2 regions of the Alteromonas sp. W12 genome follow, and region 2 is predicted to be linked to the other one. Evidence: predicted binding sites of a transcription regulator. Region 2 holds the regulator's gene; the other holds the start of a gene.
What was found. The regulator FNR, encoded in region 2, switches genes on or off when oxygen is low (the NO sensors DNR and NnrR bind a similar motif). The targets are predictions, from matches to a motif close to TTGATCTAGATCAA.

Region 1 (3,697 bases), on a different contig from region 2:
CCAACATAGCCAGGAGGTGCACCCACTAAGCGTGCTACCGAGTGTTTTTCCATAAACTCTGACATATCAATACGCACCATGGCATCTTCAGTATCGAACATAAAGCCTGCCAAGGCTTTGCAGAGCTCAGTTTTGCCCACGCCAGTTGGCCCTAAAAATAAGAATGAGCCAATAGGTCGATTTGGATCCGCAAGCCCAGCACGTGAACGGCGAATTGCGTTTGAAACAGCTTCAACCGCTTCTTCTTGTCCAACAACCCGTTTGTGAAGTACGTCTTCCATACGCAACAACTTCTCACGCTCGCCCTCAAGCATTCGCGCTACAGGTATACCCGTCCATCGCGAAAGCACATCTGCAATTTCAACGTCCGTCACTTTATTTTTAAGTAACGTCGTCTCGCGAGTTTCGTTTTCAGCCGCTTGCTCTAACTTTGCTTCAAGCTCTGGAATACGGCCGTACTGAAGTTCCGACATACGATTCAAATCAGATGCACGTCGCGCTATCTCCAAGTCAAGTTTAGCCTGCTCAAGCTCCCCTTTAATGGTTTGAGTGCCCTGCATGGCGTCTTTCTCATCCAGCCACACTTTCTCAAGCTCTGCGTACTTGGTTTCCGCTTGCTCACGCTCTAGCTCAATCATCTCAAGTCGCTTATGACTCGCATCATCTGTTTCTTTGGCCAGAGCTTGCTCTTCCAATTTTAGCTGGATGATACGACGCTCCAGACGATCCATCTCTTCGGGCTTGGAGTCTATTTGCAATCGAATGCTAGACGCAGCCTCGTCTATAAGATCAATGGCTTTGTCTGGCAATTGGCGGTCGCTAATATAACGATGCGACAAACTTGCCGCTGCAACGATAGCGGGATCAGTAATATCTACCGAGTGATGGAGCTCATAGCGCTCTTTTAAGCCACGCAGAATAGCAATAGTGTCTTCAACGCTTGGTTCTTCAACTAATACCTTTTGGAAACGACGTTCAAGTGCTGCGTCTTTTTCAATGTACTGACGATATTCATCCAGTGTTGTAGCACCAACGCAGTGAAGTTCACCACGGGCTAACGCAGGTTTAAGCATATTACCTGCATCCATCGCTCCATCGCCCTTCCCTGCACCTACCATGGTGTGCAGTTCGTCAACGAATAAGATCACGCGGCCTTCTTCTTTAGCCAGCTCATTAAGCACTGCTTTAAGGCGTTCTTCAAACTCACCGCGATATTTAGCTCCCGCCACTAACGCGCCCATATCAAGGGCAAGAACACGCTTGTTCTTTAAGCCCTCAGGCACTTCGCCATTAATGATGCGCTGAGCCAACCCTTCAACAATAGCCGTTTTACCCACACCCGGCTCACCAATGAGTACTGGGTTGTTTTTGGTTCGACGCTGCAGTACTTGAACAGTTCGGCGAATCTCATCATCTCGACCGATGACCGGGTCGAGCTTGCCTTGTTCTGCTCGCTCGGTTAAATCTGTCGTGTATTTTTCAAGCGCCTGACGTACATCTTCAGCATTAGGATCCGTGACCTTCTGACCACCACGCATGTCGTCTATTGCGCTTTCAATAGCTTCTTTAGTGATATTCAGGCTTTTGAGGATTTCCCCCAAGCGCCCTTTATCTTGTAGCGCCGCTAGAACAAAGATTTCTGAAGTGATGTATTCGTCTTTTCGCTGCTGCGCTATCTTGTCACAAAGATTTAGCAAAATGCCGCTGTCTTTACTTAATTGAACATCTCCCCCAATGCCTTCAATACGAGGTAGGCGCTCAATAGCTTGGCTCAGTGCTGAGCGTAGCGCATTTACATTGATGTTTGCTTGGTCAAGCAAAGGGCGTACTGACCCGCCTTGCTGATTTAGCATGGCAGTCATTAAATGGACAGGTTCAATGTATTGATGATCTCGCCCCAATGCGAGTGATTGAGCATCGGATATTGCGAGCTGAAATTTACTGGTAAATCTATCTAGTCTCATAATTTCAACCTAATTAATGAACAACTATACCTGCGGTAACACGCCGCAATTACGAACATTTTAACTCTCGCTGAGTGGGTAATGATCTATGCGGAATGGTATTCTTTATGTTCTAGTTATGTAGGCTGCTCAATTGCGATTCAAGTATGAGATTAAAAAGTTAGCCAAAAAGATAACAAATAATGTATGAAGTTTGATCTAGCGCAACTGTGTGATCAGACTAAAACTGCCGCCTTTTTTCGAAACAATTTAAAGCAGGCCTATTACGCTAACTATACGCCCAGTCGTGCGCTTGTTTTGATGCGTAGCTCTTCGATGAGAGTAAAAACGCTGTTCGTCAGTGTAAGTACACAAGTTACTTTGTGTAATACTCTCAACGCCAGCTTGCTGCAATTGCACCTGTGCCACTAGAGGTAGATCTAATAAGTACTTCCCTCTATTAGAGCTATTGGCAATGGCACCGTCTATATGGCGAAACTTACTCGCCAACTGTGCATCAACTTCGTAGCAGGGCCCGCTGATTGCAGGACCAACCCAAGCGATGAGTTTTTTTGCGTCGCTGCCAAAGTGTGAAACTGCACTTCCGATAATGTTAGTATCGAGACCTTTCCAACCAGCATGTACTGCCGCCACTTCTTGACCGCTTTCATCACACAATAAAATGGGCACGCAGTCTGCGGTCATTACCGCACAAAAATGCGATGTTGAAGAAGAATACGACGCATCAGCGGTGGTATCTGCGCTCGGCAATGACACCACGCGGTTGCTGTGCACTTGCTCCAACCATGTGATCTTTTCACTATGTGGAATTAGGCTTCTATTGGCTTTCACTAGTAGGAGGTCGTCCCCCACGTGGGCGCCAACGTTCAAACCTGCAAAATCACCTATGCTTGTACCTCCCATTCTTGTCGTTGTGTATGCAACAACATTTGCGGGACATGACCACGCTGGCGTAATCAAATCCAGCGTGGATGAAATAGGTGAATTCGCAGCTGACAATGTCATAAGTTCGCCTTACTCATTAAAGCATATCTTGTGGATTGTCCGCGGTGTCCTTTTTCACGGCTTTAAGCAAGTCCTGCATATCTTGAGGTAGGGGAGCTTTCCACGTCATCCACTCTTCAGTTTCAGGGTGAAACAGCGAGAGCTGTGCGGCGTGCAACGCCTGACGTTGGAATCCGCGAAGCGCAGCGATAAATTCTTCTGACGCCCCTTTAGGAAGACGAGGACGCCCGCCATAAACTTGGTCGCCAAGCAAAGGATGCTTAATGTGGGCCATGTGTACGCGGATTTGGTGCGTACGGCCAGTTTCAAGCTTCAAACGCAGGTGCGTGTATGCGCGAAATTTTTCGATAACACGAAAATGAGTGACCGCTGGTTTGCCCATTTCACGTACTGCCATATGCGTACGTTTTGTTGCGTGTCTACCAATAGGCGCATCTACAATACCACCAGCGACCATCGTACCTAAGGCAACGGCTTCGTATTCACGACTCATTTCCCGACGTTGAAGTTGGTCAACAAGATGCGTTTGAGCAGGAATTGTTTTTGCTACTACCATTAACCCCGTCGTGTCTTTGTCAAGGCGATGGACAATGCCCGCACGTGGAACTTTGTCTATCTCTGGACAATGATTTAACAAGGCATTTAGCACGGTACCGCTTGGGTTCCCTGCACCTGGATGCACAACCAAATCTGCTGGTTTGTTTATGACTAGGATGTGTTCATCTTCA
Region 2 (3,697 bases):
TCTTCTACAATTTTGTAGTCAACGCCAATGCTTTCTAGATATTCAGGCAAGATATGTTCGGGGAAACCAGGCTGCTTCTGGTCAAGATTAACCGCAACGATATCAAAATGAATAGGCGCAATCTTCTTTAAAAACAATAAAATATCTAGCATGGTGTAGCTGTCTTTACCGCCAGATAAACACACCATTACTTTGTCGTTGTTTTCAATCATACCGAAATCGCCAATGGCTTTACCCACATTGCGGCGAAGTCGTTTCTGAAGTTTGTTGAAGTTGTACTTTTGCTTACTTTGCGCAGCATTTAATGGCGACGCGTCAGCACTGTTTGTGCCTAAACTCATAATTAACTAGCTTGGTTTGTGATAAAGCCACCATTATACATTAAAGCGGCTTTTCGAGACCATGCTTGTGAAGTTAAATTTGTTGGTGACATACCGTGTTGACCGCTAAGTAACCGCAAACACGGGCTATGTAGTACTAATAAAAAGACTACACCGACAACGGCGACACAAATCCATCTGGCTTAATAGCAAGCACATCGCAATTGAGTTCGTCGATCACGTGTTCTGCAGTGTTACCAATTAGGGCCGCTGAAATGCCCACACGGCCAACGGTACCAATAACAACCAGCTCTGCATCCAGTGTTTTTGCCACTTGCGGGATAACTTTTTCCGGAAGGCCTTCTCTTACTACACATTTGTTGTCAGGAATACCGTACTTTAACGCGTGACTACGCATTTCCTTTAAATGATGATTTTTTACCGCGTCGTGATAGGTATCGGGGTCGAACTCAGGCACTTCTATGGCGATATTAAGTGGTGTAGAAGGGTAACTGTTGACCAAATTTACGCTCCCTTTCAATAAAGAGGCGTAGTCGTTAGCAATGAGGGTGAGCTTATCGTTAAGTGCGGCATGCTCATCGTCTTCACTGCCTACGTTTACTGCAGCAATAATCTCTCCTCCTTCTGGCCAGTCGTGCTCTTTAACGAGCAATACTGGGCGAGGGCATTTACGCATTAAATGCCAGTCGGTGGGGGTGAAAATAACAGAAGCAAGATCGTCGTGCTTTTTGGTTGCCTTTACCACTAAATCTATCTGATTGTTTAGGGTGTAGTAAATAATCGACTCATACGCACGATTATTCCATTCTACAACGATATCAGTTTCAGTGAATCCTTGTTCTCTTAAGTGGGTGGCAAGCCATTTTGCATGCTCCTTTGTAACTGCATCGCGCATTGACTCGCGCTCATCCGGGCTAAGCATGGTCGTCATATCATAAGATAAGTCGTATACCACCATCATGGCGGTAACTGAAGCACCTGTTTTTGAAGCGAGTTCATAAGCACGGCTTAGTGCAGGTTGGTTATCGCGCTCGGCATCTACCACGGCCAGAATTCGTTTACACTCAATCATAACGTCCCCCTAACTACGAAACTTAGTAGTGGCTGTCGAAATCGAAGTTTTCTAATACTAACTATAAACGACATTGGGAAAAACGTAAGTTGTTTTAGATCAAGAATTTTACGAGGCGACCATGAGTGAAGCTACCGAATTGAATATGGAGCAACCGGCGTGGCGCTGAAAGGGTAGATAGGTGGCTAACACTGGTCACAAAAAAGCGCGCTTAGTGCGCGCCTTATTTAACACCTAAAAACGGCTAACCGCAGACAACGCTAGGGCCGTTAAGCGCCGCTAGTTTGGTGTTTAGCCTATCGAAATCCAAAATAGTAATAAGCTTGCCGTCTACTTTTATGATGTTGTCTTTTTGAAAACGGCTTAACAGACGACTAATCGTTTCAATCGTTAATCCTAAATAGTTTCCAATTTCGTTGCGCGTCATGGTTAAGTGGAATTCTCTATGGGAAAAGCCACGCTCTTCAAAGCGTTGCGACAGGTGTGAGATGAAATACAGTAAGCGCTCTTCTGCAGTTCGCTTGTTTAAAAGCATGATCATGTCGTGATCTTGTTTTATTTCAGCACTCATGAAGCTCATGATTTGGTGGCGCAGTTTTGGAAATTGCACTGACATTTCGTCGAGGGTCTCGTAGGGAAGTTCACACACCATGGCAGTTTCTAACGCAGAGGTATAGCTTTGGTGTTTGTTCTCTCTTAATGCATCGAAACCGATAATGTCACCAGGAAAGTGGAAGCCGGTAATCTGTTCTTCACCTTCGGTATTAGTCACAAATGATTTGAATGAACCGGTTCTCACTGCAAATAGAGAACGGAATTTATCACCAGTTTGAATCAGCGTGTCACCTTTATGAAGCGGCTTCTTGCGTTCAATAATATCGTCAAGAGACTCGATTTCTGTTTTGTTTAACGCCACCGGTAAACACAGGTGACTGAAACTACAGTTTTGACAGTGAATAGAAAATTGGCTTCCTTTGCTCATAATGCACGCTCTCTAAAAGAATACCCGACAATAATACACCCATTTTTAAACGATTGCGCCATGAATAAGATAAGCTGCATATATTGCCATTATTACCGCAATAATTTGTCTAAAATGGTTATGTTGAAAACTTCGAACAATATATTGGCTACCAGCGCTTGCAGCGAGCAAGGTGGGTAATGTACCCAAACCGAAGAAGAACATAATAGCAGCGCCTTCTAGCGCGTTACCCGCCGCGAGAGACCAGGTAAGTGTGGAATACACCAAACCGCAAGGAAGCCAACCCCAAATAAAACCATAAGGCAACGCACTTAAAGGGGTCTTAAATGGCAAAAAGCGTTTTGAAAGCGGCTGGACTTTGGAAAATAGGCCTTTACCCGCATTTTCCAGCACTGTTAAGCCAGTCCACCACTTACCCAAATAACACGCCAGTAGAAGCAACATGATTCCGCTAAGTAGGGAAAGGGCATAGTTGGCAAGAGGTATATAATCTGCTGCAATTTTTCCAAGTGCCCCGGTTATTGCTCCGGCGATGGTGTAGCTCACTATACGTCCCATGTTATAGGCAAGGGTATAGGGTAGTGCTGAAGCGCCTTTAGGCGATACCATCCTTAGCGCAGCGACAATTCCACCGCACATTCCCACACAGTGAACTCCACCGGCTAAGCCGATAAGAAAGGCAGAGAAGTAGTTAATCCCTTCCATGTGGCGCTTGGCTTTTGTCTACTTTACTGTCTTGAAGTTGCTTGCGTTGCTCAGCTAGCTTTTTTTCTTCTGGCGGAAGATCATCGTCAAACAGTATGCTATACCCTTGGCGATCCAAATCTTCAAATTGATTGGTTTTCACCGCCCAAAAGAATATCACGATAGCGACGGCAACAATGATGATGGCGATTGGAATTAATACGTAAATAATACTCATGCTATTTGCTCAAAAGTCGCGTTGAGTTTGTGACCACAATGATACTGCTTAACGACATACCAACAACAGCCATCCACGGTGAAAGTAGGCCTGATACGGCGAAAGGTAAGATCAAAACGTTGTAACCTACCGACCAGCCAATATTTTGCCTTATTTTTTGCTTCACTTGGTGCGCAGTTCGAATAAGTTCTGGTACAGAAAGCAGCTGATCGCCAAGCAGTATCACGTCGGCGGCAGTTTTAGCCACGTCTGTGGCATTACCCACTGCAATTGCCACATCAGCGCTGGCAAGAACTGGAGCGTCGTTAATACCGTCACCCATCATCATCACTTTCGCGCCAGATTGCTGCATAGCTTGAACGGCTTCGTACTTTTGCTCA

Region 1: clpB (ATP-dependent chaperone ClpB) is a predicted target of FNR. The motif match lies at 2,158-2,171, and genes of this name have one in related genera.

The regions. Positions count from the first base shown of each region.
Region 1 covers NZ_LQXH01000007.1:859,973-863,669, reverse strand. The annotation lists gene clpB (ATP-dependent chaperone ClpB) at 1-1,964, opposite strand, end outside; gene pgeF (peptidoglycan editing factor PgeF) at 2,214-2,969, opposite strand; gene rluD (23S rRNA pseudouridine(1911/1915/1917) synthase RluD) at 2,986-3,697, opposite strand, start outside.
Region 2 covers NZ_LQXH01000014.1:15,624-19,320, reverse strand. The annotation lists gene ttcA (tRNA 2-thiocytidine(32) synthetase TtcA) at 1-341, opposite strand, end outside; gene uspE (universal stress protein UspE) at 490-1,413, opposite strand; gene fnr (fumarate/nitrate reduction transcriptional regulator Fnr) at 1,658-2,395, opposite strand; gene AWH61_RS19340 (sulfite exporter TauE/SafE family protein) at 2,441-3,100, opposite strand; gene ccoS (cbb3-type cytochrome oxidase assembly protein CcoS) at 3,087-3,317, opposite strand; gene AWH61_RS19330 (heavy metal translocating P-type ATPase) at 3,319-3,697, opposite strand, start outside.